Regions from separate parts of the Oceanobacillus iheyensis HTE831 genome, predicted to be linked through region 1. Evidence: predicted binding sites of a transcription regulator. Region 1 holds the regulator's gene; the other holds the start of a gene.
What was found. Region 1 encodes CtsR, which represses protease genes until heat stress. Its sites were predicted from a motif close to ATGGTCAATAAAGGTCAAACA; they were not measured.
Positions count from the first base shown of each region.

Region 1 (7,836 bases):
CGCGAAGAACCTTACCAGGTCTTGACATCCTCTGAACACTCTAGAGATAGAGTTTTCCCTTCGGGGACAGAGTGACAGGTGGTGCATGGTTGTCGTCAGCTCGTGTCGTGAGATGTTGGGTTAAGTCCCGCAACGAGCGCAACCCTTGATCTTAGTTGCCAGCATTAAGTTGGGCACTCTAAGGTGACTGCCGGTGACAAACCGGAGGAAGGTGGGGATGACGTCAAATCATCATGCCCCTTATGACCTGGGCTACACACGTGCTACAATGGATGGAACAAAGGGAAGCGAACCCGCGAGGTCAAGCAAATCCCACAAAACCATTCTCAGTTCGGATTGTAGGCTGCAACTCGCCTACATGAAGCCGGAATCGCTAGTAATCGCGGATCAGCATGCCGCGGTGAATACGTTCCCGGGCCTTGTACACACCGCCCGTCACACCACGAGAGTTGGTAACACCCGAAGTCGGTGAGGTAACCGTAAGGAGCCAGCCGCCGAAGGTGGGACTAATGATTGGGGTGAAGTCGTAACAAGGTAGCCGTATCGGAAGGTGCGGCTGGATCACCTCCTTTCTAAGGATTATTACGGAATCGTACTTGGTTGTTTGGTTCAGTTTTGAGAGAGCAATCTCTCGATTGAATAAACTTCTTTTACAGAAGTTACTACATTGTACCTTGAAAACTAAATAAGAGTAACAACGACATCAAATTAGAAAGCTGAAGCAACTATTTTTAATAGGAGCTGAAGCTAGATTATTTTTTTGAAACAAGGCTATTAAATTAGCACGCTTATTTACTGAAATAACTTAGTTAAGTGAATAAGGGCGCACGGTGGATGCCTTGGCACTAGGAGCTGACGAAGGACGGGACTAACACCGATATGCCTCGGGGAGTTGTAAGTAAACTTTGATCCGGGGATTTCCGAATGGGGAAACCCACTGTTCGTAATGGAGCAGTACCTATACCTCAATACATAGGGTATAGGGAGCAGACCCGGGGAACTGAAACATCTCAGTACCTGGAGGAAGAGAAAGAAACCTCGATTTCCTGAGTAGCGGCGAGCGAAACGGAAAGAGCCCAAACCAGAAAGCTTGCTTTCTGGGGTTGTAGGACACTCCTTTGGAGTTACAAAGAAATTCTTTAAATGAATCGATCTGGAAAGGTCAGCCGAAGAAGGTAACAGCCCTGTAATTGAAAAGGAATTTCCTCCGGAGTGTATCCTGAGTACGGCGGAACACGTGGAATTCCGTCGGAATCCGGGAGGACCATCTCCCAAGGCTAAATACTCCCTAGTGACCGATAGTGAACCAGTACCGTGAGGGAAAGGTGAAAAGCACCCCGGAAGGGGAGTGAAATAGAACCTGAAACCGTGTGCCTACAAGTAGTCGAAGCCCGTTAATGGGTGACGGCGTACCTTTTGTAGAATGGACCGGCGAGTTACGATCCCATGCAAGGTTAAGTGGAAGACACGGAGCCGCAGCGAAAGCGAGTCTGAATAGGGCGAATATAGTATGTGGTCGTAGACCCGAAACCGTGTGATCTACCCATGTCCAGGGTGAAGGTCAGGTAACACTGACTGGAGGCCCGAACCCACGTATGTTGAAAAATGCGGGGATGAGGTGTGGGTAGGGGTGAAATGCCAATCGAACACGGAGATAGCTGGTTCTCTCCGAAATAGCTTTAGGGCTAGCCTCAAGATGATGAGTACTGGAGGTAGAGCACTGATTGGACTAGGGGCCCCTACCGGGTTACCGAATTCAGTCAAACTCCGAATGCCAGTTACTTAAACTTGGGAGTCAGACTATGGGTGATAAGGTTCATAGTCGAAAGGGAAACAGCCCAGACCGCCAGCTAAGGTCCCAAAGTATACGTTAAGTGGAAAAGGATGTGGAGTTGCCCAGACAACCAGGATGTTGGCTTAGAAGCAGCCACCATTTAAAGAGTGCGTAATAGCTCACTGGTCGAGTGACTCTGCGCCGAAAATGTACCGGGGCTAAACGTATCACCGAAGCTGCGGATTGTTCTTACGAACAATGGTAGGAGAGCGTTCTAAGTGCTGCGAAGTCAGACCGTGAGGACTGGTGGAGCGCTTAGAAGTGAGAATGCCGGTATGAGTAGCGAAAAAAGAGTGAGAATCTCTTTCACCGAATGCCTAAGGTTTCCTGAGGAAGGCTCGTCCTCTCAGGGTTAGTCGGGACCTAAGCCGAGGCCGATAGGCGTAGGCGATGGACAACAGGTAGATATTCCTGTACCACCTCATGATTGTTTGAGCGATGGGGGGACGCAGTAGGATAAGGAATGCGCACCGATGGACGTGTGCGCCCAAGCAGTGAGAAAGTCAGATAGGCAAATCCGTCTGGCAATTTCAAGCTGTGATGGGGAGGGAAATTGAGTACCGAAGTTCCGGATTTCACACTGCCAAGAAAAGCCTCTAGTTAGATCATAGGTGCCCGTACCGCAAACCGACACAGGTAGGCGAGGAGAGAATCCTAAGGTGAGCGGGAGAACTCTCGTTAAGGAACTCGGCAAAATGACCCCGTAACTTCGGGAGAAGGGGTGCTCCTTCATAGGAGGAGCCGCAGTGAATAGGCCCAAGCGACTGTTTAGCAAAAACACAGGTCTCTGCGAAGCCGAAAGGCGAAGTATAGGGGCTGACACCTGCCCGGTGCTGGAAGGTTAAGGGGACGAGTTAGCTCTTCGGAGCGAAGCTTTGAACCGAAGCCCCAGTAAACGGCGGCCGTAACTATAACGGTCCTAAGGTAGCGAAATTCCTTGTCGGGTAAGTTCCGACCCGCACGAAAGGTGCAACGACTTGGGCACTGTCTCAACGAGAGACCCGGTGAAATTATACTATGCGTGAAGATGCGCATTACCCGCGACAGGACGGAAAGACCCCGTGGAGCTTTACTGTAGCCTGATATTGAATGTTTGTGCAGCTTGTACAGGATAGGTGGGAGCCTTTGAAGCGTGAGCGCTAGCTTACGTGGAGGCACCCGTGGGATACCACCCTCGCTGTATGAACATTCTAACCCAGGACCGTGATCCGGTTCGGAGACAGTGTCAGGCGGGCAGTTTGACTGGGGCGGTCGCCTCCCAAAGAGTAACGGAGGCGCCCAAAGGTTCCCTCAGAATGGTTGGAAATCATTCGTAGAGTGTAAAGGCAGAAGGGAGCTTGACTGCGAGACCTACAAGTCGAGCAGGGACGAAAGTCGGGCTTAGTGATCCGGTGGTTCCGCATGGAAGGGCCATCGCTCAACGGATAAAAGCTACCCCGGGGATAACAGGCTTATCTCCCCCAAGAGTTCACATCGACGGGGAGGTTTGGCACCTCGATGTCGGCTCATCGCATCCTGGGGCTGTAGTCGGTCCCAAGGGTTGGGCTGTTCGCCCATTAAAGCGGTACGCGAGCTGGGTTCAGAACGTCGTGAGACAGTTCGGTCCCTATCCGTCGTGGGCGTTGGAAGTTTGAGAGGAGCTGTCCTTAGTACGAGAGGACCGGGATGGACACACCGCTGGTGTACCAGTTGTTCCGCCAGGAGCATGGCTGGGTAGCTACGTGTGGTAAGGATAAGTGCTGAAAGCATCTAAGCATGAAGCCCCCCTCAAGATGAAACTTCCCATCACTTCGAGTGAGTAAGATCCCTCAGAGACGATGAGGTTGATAGGTCCGAGGTGGAAGCGTGGCGACACGTGCAGCTGACGGATACTAATTGATCGAGGACTTATCTAAGTTCTTATATTGATGTCACGTTACTCTTATTTAGTTTTTAGGGTACAATCCTAAAAAAGTGTTGCATTTTGTCTAAGAAATGCATATAATATAACTTGTCCTTATTTTTTTGGACTACATATTATACGAAAGTCTGGTAGCGATAGCGAAGAGGCCACACCTGTTCCCATGCCGAACACAGAAGTTAAGCTCTTCAGCGCCGATGGTAGTTGGGGCTTTGCCCCTGCAAGAGTAGGACGCCGCCAGGCAACGAAAAAGAGTTAAGCATTATTTGCTTAACTCTTTTTGTTATAACTAGATATTCATACGATATAAAATAAAAGCATAATTATATAGTTGGTTAACAAATAAAGAGGGGAGGAAAATGCATGACTTCCTTAGTGGAATATTTAGTAGGAGAAGATTTTTTAGTTATTGCTGGTAGATTATTCATTGCATTAATATTATCTGGGTTAATTGGTTTTGAACGTGAAATTAATAATCATTCAGCAGGTTTTCGAACACATATATTAGTGGGTGTTGGATCTTGTCTAATGATGATTTTATCACTTTTTGGATTTTTGAGTTTTATGGAAATGCATGATAATGTTCAATTTGACCCAGCACGTATTCCTTCTTATGTCATTAGTGGAATAGGTTTTCTAGGGGCTGGAACTATTATAGTATATGGAGGTACAATACGAGGCCTTACTACAGCAGCATCTATTTGGACTGTAGCAGGTATTGGTTTGGTAATTGGTGCAGGTATGTATAGTGTCGCTATTGTAGCTACCCTTATTATTCTTGTGAGTTTAATTTTCCTAAATCAAATAGAAAATCTTTTTCCAAAGTATAAGTCTAGCAACTTCTTAGAAATCATTGCTTCTGATGGATTTCATCTATCTAGAGCTGTAGAAGTAATTGAAAAATATCATTTTACCGTGAAACGGGTTGAGATTCAAACACTTGAAGGTGGACAAAGAAAAATACATGTTTGGACCAATATAAGAAAAAATAACGAATTGATGAATGTATTCGATGAAATATCCAATATGGACTCTGTCCAAAATGTATCTAAACTAAATTAACCTTATATCGTAAGAGATTCTTTAAAAAAGGTCTTTTACGATATAAGGTTTTTGTTTTGATTTTAGTATTATTTGTCTAAAATAAGATATGTAATCTATTTGCAAGTTTATTTAATTAGCGTATAATAAAAATATAGTCAAAGATAGTCAAAGTCAAAAACAAATTTACATCTTTATAAGATATGAGGTGCAAATTATGAGCAATATATCTGACATAATCGAGCAGTATTTAAAGAAAGTTTTACAATCACAAGGAAAAGATGTTATTGAAATTAAACGAAGTGAGATTGCGGATCAATTTCAATGTGTACCATCTCAAATTAATTATGTAATTAATACAAGATTTACAATAGAGAAAGGATATATTGTTGAGAGTAAACGTGGTGGCGGTGGATATATTCGGATAATGCGAATTCAGCATCAAAGTCAGTCTGTATTAATTGATGAGATTATACAATTAATTGGTGACTCTATCCCACAGCGATCAGCAATTGATATTTTGGAAAGATTACTGGAAGAGGATTTAGTTACTGAACGAGAAGCTAAACTGATGGTTTCAGCAATTGATAGAACGACACTTGCGTTTCAATTACCAATTAGAGATGAAATTCGTGCTCGAATTTTAATCTCTATGTTAACAACACTTAAATATTTGAATAAATAATTCATGTAAGGGGGAATGGATTTTGGAATGCCAAGAATGTCATGAAAACCCAGCGACACTTCACTTTAAACATGTAATTAATGGAGAGGAAAGAAAGTTAAGTCTGTGTGAGACGTGTGCAAAGAAAAAAGGTTATGTTACATTTCCTGAAGAAGGGTATTCCCTGCATGACTTACTCACTGGATTATTTAATGTAGAGACATTAAATATGAATTCAACAAGTGCCAATCAAACGAAACAGTTAAAAGAAGTGACATGCTCTTCATGTGGCATGACTTTTTCTGAGTTTAAAAAAATAGGAAAATTCGGTTGTGCTAATTGTTATTCTTCATTTGCACAAAAAGTTGAACCAATATTTCGCAGGGTTCATGCGGGAAATACTAAGCATAACGGAAAGATTCCTAAACGTACAGGAACAAACTTAAAAACTAGACGACAGATTGAAATGTATAAACAAGAATTAAAAAAGTTTATTGATGATGAAGAGTTTGAAAAAGCGGCTGAATATAGAGATAAGATTAAGGCTTTGCAAGCAAAAGCTTCTCAGGAAGATGATTCGAAAGAGGGTGATGATCAATGACATTAGATAAATTTATTGATCAAGCAATTAGCCCTTGGATGCGCGAAGAAGGTCCTGATAAAGACATCGTAATGAGTAGTCGGATAAGACTTGCAAGAAATTTTGCCAACCAAACTTATCCTATATTAGCTAAGGAAGAAAAATTAGTTGAGATTCAAGAATTTATTCGAGATGAATATGCAAATAAATCTTTTCAAACGTATAAAGATTTGCAGTATGTTCCTTTGACAGATTTATCACCAGTTGAAAAAAGTGTGCTAGTAGAAAAACATTTAATAAGTCCACATTTAATAAAACATTCCGATTTTGCTGCTACATTAATTTCGGAAAATGAGCAAGTCTCTATAATGGTTAATGAGGAAGACCATCTTCGCATACAAGTATATTATCCAGGTCTTCAATTAAAAACAGCTTTAGAGCAATCATTCGCATTAGATGATTGGTTAGAAGAAAAAGTGGATTATGCATTTGATGAGACAAAAGGGTATTTAACAAGTTGTCCAACGAATGTTGGAACAGGAATGAGAGCTTCCGTAATGATGCACTTGCCTGCATTGGTTCTTACCAAACAGATTAATCGTCTAATCCCTGCAATAAGTCAATTTGGGTTAGTCGTTAGAGGTATATATGGAGAGGGAAGCGAAGCGCTCGGAAATATATTTCAAGTTTCTAACCAAATCACCTTAGGTAAATCCGAACAAGATATTGTAGATGATCTAGAAAGTGTCGTTCATCAACTTATTGAGCATGAACGAATGGCACGTAATCATATACTAGAAAGAACAGGGAAAAAGTTAGAGGATCGTATTTTCCGATCGTACGGGACACTAGCATATAGCCGTATTATTGACTCTAAAGAAGCATCTAAGTGTATTTCGGATGTTCGACTTGGAATTGACCTGGGATTGATAGACAACACTTCTGGTAACATTCTGAATGAATTAATGGTTCTAACGCAACCAGGTTTCTTACAACATTATGCGAATCGATCTCTACGGCCAGATGAGCGAGATGTTTTACGTGCATCGGTGATTCGAGAGAGATTGAAGCTAGAAGAGTAACGTATGTATAAATGTTTAGAGATAATGAATACAAGGAATAAGTTAGAAGGCTTTTGTTTCTACGTATAATCACATTTAAATATATAGCCGATATTCGACCTACCGATATCGATTAAATCTCAGAATAATAGGAGGAAAATCCTTATGATGTTTGGACGCTTTACAGAAAGAGCACAAAAAGTACTCGCACTATCACAGGAAGAAGCAGTACGTTTAGGACATAATAACATTGGTACAGAACACATTTTGCTAGGACTTGTACGAGAAGGAGAAGGAATTGCAGCAAAAGCTCTACAATCTCTAGGTCTAGAAGTATCCAAAATACAAGAAGAAGTAGAGAAATTAATCGGAGTAGGAAAACAACCTACACAATCGATTCACTATACACCTCGTGCCAAAAAAGTAGTTGAACTTTCTCAAGATGAAGCACGAAAACTAGGTCACTCTTATGTAGGTACAGAGCATATTCTACTTGGATTGATTAGAGAAGGAGAAGGAGTAGCTGCTAGAGTACTTAATAATCTAGGTGTAAGTCTTAATAAAGCAAGACAACAAGTTCTCCAACTACTAGGTAGCAATGAATCACAAGCTGGTCGTCAAGGGCGTTCAGGACAACAGTCAAATGCAAGCACACCAACATTGGATTCATTAGCTCGAGATTTAACAGTTAGTGCCAAAGAGGGCAAAATTGACCCAGTAATTGGTCGCTCTAAAGAAATTGAACGAGTGATTCAA
Region 1 is NC_004193.1:104,447-112,282, forward strand. Features, by position in the region: rRNA gene OB_RS00590 (16S ribosomal RNA) at 1-572, shown strand, start outside; rRNA gene OB_RS00595 (23S ribosomal RNA) at 808-3,729, shown strand; rRNA gene rrf (5S ribosomal RNA) at 3,862-3,977, shown strand; gene OB_RS00605 (MgtC/SapB family protein) at 4,098-4,796, shown strand; gene OB_RS00610 (CtsR family transcriptional regulator) at 4,993-5,460, shown strand; gene OB_RS00615 (UvrB/UvrC motif-containing protein) at 5,483-6,040, shown strand; gene OB_RS00620 (protein arginine kinase) at 6,037-7,101, shown strand; gene clpC (ATP-dependent protease ATP-binding subunit ClpC) at 7,246-7,836, shown strand, end outside.

Region 2 (7,836 bases), 1.2 Mb from region 1:
CACTTCACGCTTTGTTCCTTGTTCAACAACTTGTCCAGAATACATTACGACTACTCGATCACATATATCAGCTACTACACCTAAATCATGTGTAATTAATAAAATTGCTGTACCTTGCTCATCATTCAAATTCTTCATTAGGTCTAAAATTTGTGCTTGGATCGTTACATCCAACGCTGTTGTAGGTTCATCCGCTATTAATAACTCTGGATTACAAGCCATCGACATAGCAATCATAACTCTTTGTCTCATACCCCCAGAGAGTTGATGGGGATATTCATTAACGATGGATTCAGCTCTTGCTATACCTACTAATTTCAGCATATCTATTGATTTATCAATTGCTTCTTTCTTTTTCATCTTATGATGTAAACGAATCGCTTCACACATTTGATTACCAATCGTAAAAAGTGGATTTAAAGAAGTCATTGGCTCTTGGAATATCATTGATATTTCATTACCACGTATTTTTTTCATTTTTTTCTCTGTTGCCTGTGTTAAATCTTCTCCTTTAAACATGATCTCGCCTTCTACAATCTTTCCTGGAGGGTTAGGTATTAATTTCATAATTGATAGAGATGTTACACTTTTCCCTGAACCTGATTCTCCAACAATCCCAACTACCTCTCCTTTTTTTATTTGCAAACTCACTCGATCGACAGCGGGAACTATCTCCTTCTTTGTCGTAAAGTGAGTACTGAGATTCTTTAATTCAAGAATTACTTCAGACAAAGATTCTCCCCCCCTTTTTTCTATATTGAAAAGAGTTTCTTATAATATACTGAAAATTACCTAAAATTGCAACATAAATATTATTTAGTATGTTACTAATATTTTTACACTGTTTTCATTTTATTTGAAAATCTTATATACTGTATAAGTATTTTAAAGTTAACAGTTTGAGGTGTTCATAATGATTGAGGTATATACAGATGGAGCAACATTAGGGAATCCAGGCATTGGCGGAGCGGGAATCTATATAAAAGATGGCAAACAAAGCTATCAATATTCTATACCGCTTCCTTCTATGTCAAATCATGAAGCAGAATTCCATGCAATCATTCATGGACTACAAGTATGTAAGGAACATTTTCCTAACGAGATATTGTCATTTCGGACAGATTCTAAGGTAGCAGCAGACTTAATTGAAAAAGGCCATACTAAAAATATAGTGTTTCAATCCTTATTGCATACAATAAATCAAGTCTCATCAGAGTTTCCATTCTTCTTTATCAAATGGATTCCTGAAAAGAAGAATTATCATGCGGATAAACTTGCAAAAAAAGCCATTCAGCATCATCCTTAAAATTCGTGCAAACTTAGATTTATTCCATTATAATAACGTAAAGATTGTATGTAGGAGGAACAACATGGGGAAGTTTCCATTAAGAGAACAAAGTATAGTTTTAATAGGTTTTATGGGCGTTGGAAAAACGACGATTGGTAAGACGGTAGCAAAAAAATTATACCGTGATTTTATAGATATTGATGAAGAAATCGAAAAAAGATTCAAGATGCCAACTAAAGATATTTTTCGATTATATGGAGAAAAAACATTTCGCAATGCGGAAAAAGATATTATATCTGAAATATGCCAACAACGATTAAAAGTTGTTTCTTTAGGTGGAGGAGCATTTTTACAAAAGGAAATACAAGAAATTTGTTTAAACTCTAGTATTATATTTTATCTCGATTTGTCTTGGGATCGTTGGAAAGACCGTATCGAACTTTTAATGGAAAGTCGACCAGTACTTCAAGGCAAGACTATGAAGGAAATGAAACAATTATATGAAGACAGAAAGCCAATATATGAGCAACATCATTCTAGAGTAGATACAGATTATCATGAGATAGAAGAAGTTGCCGATTATATCGCCGAATCACTAAAATTAGCATGGGATATATATGAACCTACTTCATGAGAAAGCTTACCTATTCTGGTTAATTACTTTAGTTATAGCCATCATAGTACCAATATTTATATGGACTAAAACAAAGCAAGCATCAAAAGAAAAAGTCAACTTCATTTTTTTAATCCAATTTACCTTCGTTATGTTTATCGGTTTGATTACTGTCCTTATCATTTCTGAAGCATTTATATTTTCGATAATCCCATTTATTTTCTTAATCATAGGGATTATCATGATTTTTATTGCAGAAATAAGATGCAATAATTTTAACAATACTTCCTTTATATCAATAAACCTATAATCATTTGATTTTGCATAACTATATAAAAAAGACAAGGGAAAAAATCTATCCCTTGTCTTTTTTATGTTTAACTGACGCGCCCGGAGGGATTCGAACCCCCGGCAAACCTGGTACCGGAAACCAGTGCTCTATCCAACTGAGCTACGGGCGCATATTTAAATTTTTGAAGACACATCCACTATTATACAAGCGTTCGTACAGAGAAACAAGGATTTTTTAATGCTTTTATTAAAAAAGGAATACGTTTATAATTAATGAAATGGGGAATCATGGAAAAGGTAAATGATTCGTTAAACTTTTTGTTTGACCTTTATTGACCAATAAGCTATGATAAATGTATACACATTCCATGGAAGAACTATTTCAATTGGAAATTAAAGGAGGATGTATGATGAATTTAGTACCTACAGTTATTGAACAAACTAACCGTGGAGAGCGCGCATATGATATTTACTCTCGTTTACTTAAAGATCGTATTATCTTATTAGGAAGCGGAATTGATGATAATGTGTCCAATTCCATTGTAGCACAGCTACTTTTCTTAGAAGCTGAAGACCCAGATAAAGATATCTCCTTATACATTAATTCACCTGGTGGTTCGATCACAGCTGGGATGGCGATTTATGATACGATGAATTTCATTAAGCCAAACGTATCTACTATTTGTATCGGTATGGCAGCATCTATGGGTGCTTTCCTACTTACAGCTGGTGAAAAAGGCAAACGATTTGCTTTACCAAATAGTGAAATCATGATTCACCAACCTTTAGGTGGTACGCAAGGTCAAGCTACAGATATTGAAATTCATGCAAAACGTATTATTGATATTAAACGTCGTATGAATGAAATCATGGCTGAGAAAACAGGTCAACCTATTGAAGTTATTGAACGTGATACAGAACGTGATAATTTCATGACTGCTGATCAGTCTGTGGAATACGGCTTAATTGATAAAATTCTAGAACGTAAATAGTCATTAAAAATGTTGAGCTTACTCTAGCTCAACATTTTTTGTGTCTTTTAAGATTAATATCCTTCGCAACCTACCACGATTGTATCGTTGAAGAACAATAATAGGGAAATTAAAAAGGCAAGCATATAAAACCATTATCCACCCTGCCCAAATTGGGTTCCACAGAAAAAATAAAAAAGCAGGTGGTATACATAACCAATGGGTTAATTCCGCTCTTCGTGTTTCCATTTCGAATTTTTTTAAATACTCTATGGAAACTTCATTCAACTTCTTTTTTTTAAATCCCTTTTTAAATAAAGATGCACCATCTGGAATAATATATTTCCAGCGATGTACATGGAGCTTTCGTTTCCAGAAACCTCCTTGCATTTCCCAAGACCGTAATTTATAAAGTCTTCCTTTACTGTAAAAAGTCTTCTCTGGAAGTAATAATGTAAACAAAGAAACTCCTAAATGAATTAAAGTCCATGCCATAATATCAAGAACTAGTATGAGCCAATTACTTAATTCAACAATAGGCATTATGAGCGCTCCTATACATCAATATCTCTTCCCTTCCATTTCACCGATTTCTTCACTTTCGTCAAATAAAGAGAACGAATAAATACTATTGTAAAAAATAAAAATAACACTGGGTAGAAAAGGAAATGAGGGAAAAACGGAAAATTTCCAACTCTTCTTGCCAAAACATAACATTGAACTGCATAAATACTATATAATATAAAACTTATGATTATCCAATTACTATTACTAAGCATAGGAGAAATAATTAATAATAGTGATGCAACAAATGCCCCTGATATCCACATACTAATTAACGTCATTACTAAAGGATGCGTAGATTCGGAAGCAGTTGCGAAACTTTTAGTCCACCCTTCGACTAACTGTTTTATTCCATTTGGATACATTCGAAAATGAATGGTTTGCTTTCCTAGGTAACAATGTATGGGTAACCCTTTCTCCTCTATTGCTTTTGCAAGTCCAAAATTATCCATTACTGAGTCACAATACTTAAAATGTCCTCCAGAATTAAAATAATCCTCCTTAGAGCAAATAATAGTTGGCCCAAAAGCTCCAGCAGGTTTAAGTTTACTTTTAATAGGAGTAAATACGTTCATACCTGTGACTACAATGATATTAAAAACTACAGAAAAGCTTTCATACCACTTCTTCACAATATGATAAGGTTCAATGGAGAGGATTCCGCTGCTGCCTTTTTCTTCAAAATGATTAACGATTGTTTCCAATGAATCAGGCTTATATAATTCTGTGTCTGCATCTAAAAACAATAAATATTCGCCATTCGCTTGATTTGCACCTTTCCAACAAGCAGAAGATTTACCTACCCACCCTTTATTTAGTTCATTTTTTATTACTCTATAACCAAAACTTCTTACAATTTCTGCTGTATTGTCTGTTGATCCATCATCAACAACTAGAACTTCTAATTTTTTATATGTCTGTATGTTTATAGAATCTAGTAATCGACCGATTTGTCTCCCTTCATTTCTAGCAGGTATAATCACCGATAACATTTTCAGGTGATCGACTTCTCTATTTAAATACAATTTTTTATTTCTAAAAAACATACACCAACCACTAACAATACTAATTATGATTAGAGCAACGGATACATTTAGAATAATTGACATATTTACCATCTTTTCCCCCTTAACATTAACTAAATATCTGATGAATTTTTTCACTCACCTGCTGCCCGCTTAATACTACCATAGGCATACCACCACCTGGATTTACACTACCACCAACAAAAAACAAATTATCGTATTTACTACTTTGCTTTGGATGTTTGAAGCCTCGATTGATTTTTTTATTCGACAAAGTACCATAAATAGAACCCTTATAGGAATAATACGTACTTTGAATATCATTTGGCGTCCACATATCCTCCGTTACGATACTTTCTCTTAATCCATGCATCCCCATATTTTCTAGTTTTATTAGAACTTGTTCTCTAAACTGTTTATAATCATCGTCTGAGAATGGTTTATCCTGAATATACGGTATATGAGGTAGGATTTTAATATTTTCATACCCCGGTCCCGGCACTTGATTTGGATCTGTCTTATTTGTATTCACTAAATAAATAGTAGGGTCATCCGGTAATTGATGCTTGTGAAATACTTGATTCATCTGCTCTTTTAAATTATGTGAAAAGAAAAAGTTATGATGCGACAATTGAGGGTAGGAATTCTTAACCCCTAAATGTAATACTAATCCAGAACTAGAAGGTTCATATTTTTTTGTTAATTTTTTAATGTAAGAGGATTTCTCCATTAATAATTTCTCATATGTTGGAATTACCTCCATATTAGAAATAAATATATCTCCTTTAATTTCAGAATCATCTGCTAATGTTGCGGCGATCACATTTCCAGTAGAATCCTTTTTTAACTTGGTTACTTCCGAATTCGTATGAATTTGAACATCTAATTCATTTGCAAGCTTTACTAATCCTTCTGCAATTTTATGCATTCCTCCTGGAACGTACCAAGCTCCATAAGCATGTTGCATATAGATAAGCATATTTAAAACAGCTGGTGCATCGTAAGGGGACGATCCAACATATTTTATAAAGTATGCCAGCATCGAACGCAATTTTGGATTTGTTATTCTTTTTTCTATGCCTTCATACATTGTCGAAGTGAGATCAAATTTCTTCAAAGATTGGATCATGCCATGTTCCTGTATAATTTCCCAAGTAGTATCTAATCCCTTATCAAAGTATCCTTTTGTAGTAATGTCATCAATTTGTTTTGCATATTGAAGAAAGGATTTATATTCTTTAATATCTCGTTCTGTTAGCGATGGGTTCTGTTTTAGCATCTTGTCTGGATTATTATACAAATCAATCGTTGTTCCATCTGTAAAAAAGGAACGCCATTCATGTGATAATTGATAGATAGATATATAGTCTTCCATTCTCTTTCCACTGTTTGCAAACAATCTTTCAAAAATATGTGGCATTGTTAATATAGAAGGTCCTAAATCAAAACCAAATCCGTCTTGTTCTAAACGATTTAATTTCCCTCCAAGATGATGGTTTTTTTCAAAAAGTTCTACACTGTATCCTAACTGCGCCATTGAAATCGCTGCCGACAGCCCTCCGAGTCCACCACCAATAATAATTACCTTTTTCACGTTATTCACTCCTAATCTAGATACTAGTAGCTTGATTCAACCATTGTTTCATTGTTGGTAGTGGTACATAATTTCGATATTCAAAGCAGTTATAATCATTACCTCTAATTGCATCTAATATTCCACGATATACTTGTGCTGATAACCTAATAGGAACTTGACTATCTTTATCGAAGTAATCTAATTGGTTTAAGAAGTTTTCATAAAGAGTCTCTGCCCTATTCGCTAGCTTTTCCCATAACATAATAAATTCTTTATTTCGCTTCCCATCCGAAATGTCTACATGGGTGTAACAAACTAGTGACATTTCCTGTAATGGCAAATATATTCTATTATTCTCTTTAAAATCTTCACCTACATCTCTCAATATATTGGTCAATTGCATTGCTATTCCTAAATCGTTTGCTTCTTTTTTTAAATCACGGATAGACTGAGAGGCTATAATTGGTATTAACATTCTGCCAACTGAACCAGCTACATAACTACAATAGTTTTCAAGTTCTTGTAATGTGTGTGGCTGTTGAAAATTAATATCCATTTGTTGCCCTTCCAACTGTTCCCAAAAAGGATAAAGATCCATGTCGTATCTTTCAAAAACATCTGCTAGTGCCCTCCATAGAGGACTATCTACTATTTCCCCTTTAGAAAAATAATCTAGTTCTTTTCTTATTTTATCTATTTTTGATTGTTTTTCTTCACTATTATTAAAATTATCCACGGAATCATCCGCATATCTACAAAATGTATAAATTGCAAACACTGCTCGAGCTTTCTCTTTTGGTAATTTATTAAAGGCGAAATAAAAGCTTTTTGAATGTTTTTTTATGACTTTCTCACAAAAATTATAATCTTTAATTAGTTGATTATGCATGTACTCCATCCTCTCCATAAACAAGCTCTCTATCATCTTTTAACAATTCTTCAGTAGCAATCTTTGCAGATAATAATACGATAGGGACTCCTGCTCCTGGATGTGTACTACTTCCTGTGAAATATAAATTTTCACAGTTTTTCGCCTTGCTTTGAGGACGTAAATGATTACTCTGACTTAACGTCGGACGTAATCCAAAACACGCTCCATTATAAGCATTAAATTTTGATTCAAAGTCTAGTGGTGTCATGTAGGTTTCGGAGATGACTTCGTCTTTAATACCTTTAAATTCATCAATTTCATCTAATTTTTCAAACACCTTTTCTCGATAATAAGCTATTGTTTCATCTCCCCAACTATACTGTGCCGTTGACAAATCAGAAACCGGAACTAATACATATATTCCATCCTTTCCCTCAGGAGCAAGTGAAGGATCCATTTTCGAACCTATATATGTATAAAAGGCGGGGTCCTCTAATCGTTTTCCTGTAAAAATATCATCCATCGTTTCTTTTAAATTTTCACTGAAAAAGAAATTATGAACATTACTAACTTCATCGTATTTTTTATTCATACCTAGATACATAATGAAGCAGGAACATGAATACTTCATTTTATC
Region 2 is NC_004193.1:2,510,820-2,518,655, forward strand. Features, by position in the region: gene OB_RS12590 (ABC transporter ATP-binding protein) at 1-732, opposite strand, end outside; gene OB_RS12595 (reverse transcriptase-like protein) at 914-1,306, shown strand; gene OB_RS12600 (shikimate kinase) at 1,371-1,922, shown strand; tRNA gene OB_RS12610 (tRNA-Arg) at 2,287-2,362, opposite strand; gene clpP (ATP-dependent Clp endopeptidase proteolytic subunit ClpP) at 2,603-3,184, shown strand; gene OB_RS12620 (hypothetical protein) at 3,203-3,706, opposite strand; gene OB_RS12625 (glycosyltransferase) at 3,718-4,845, opposite strand; gene OB_RS12630 (phytoene desaturase family protein) at 4,862-6,346, opposite strand; gene OB_RS12635 (phytoene/squalene synthase family protein) at 6,363-7,217, opposite strand; gene OB_RS12640 (phytoene desaturase family protein) at 7,210-7,836, opposite strand, start outside.
Region 2: clpP (ATP-dependent Clp endopeptidase proteolytic subunit ClpP) is a predicted target of CtsR. The motif match lies at 2,512-2,532, and genes of this name have one in related genera.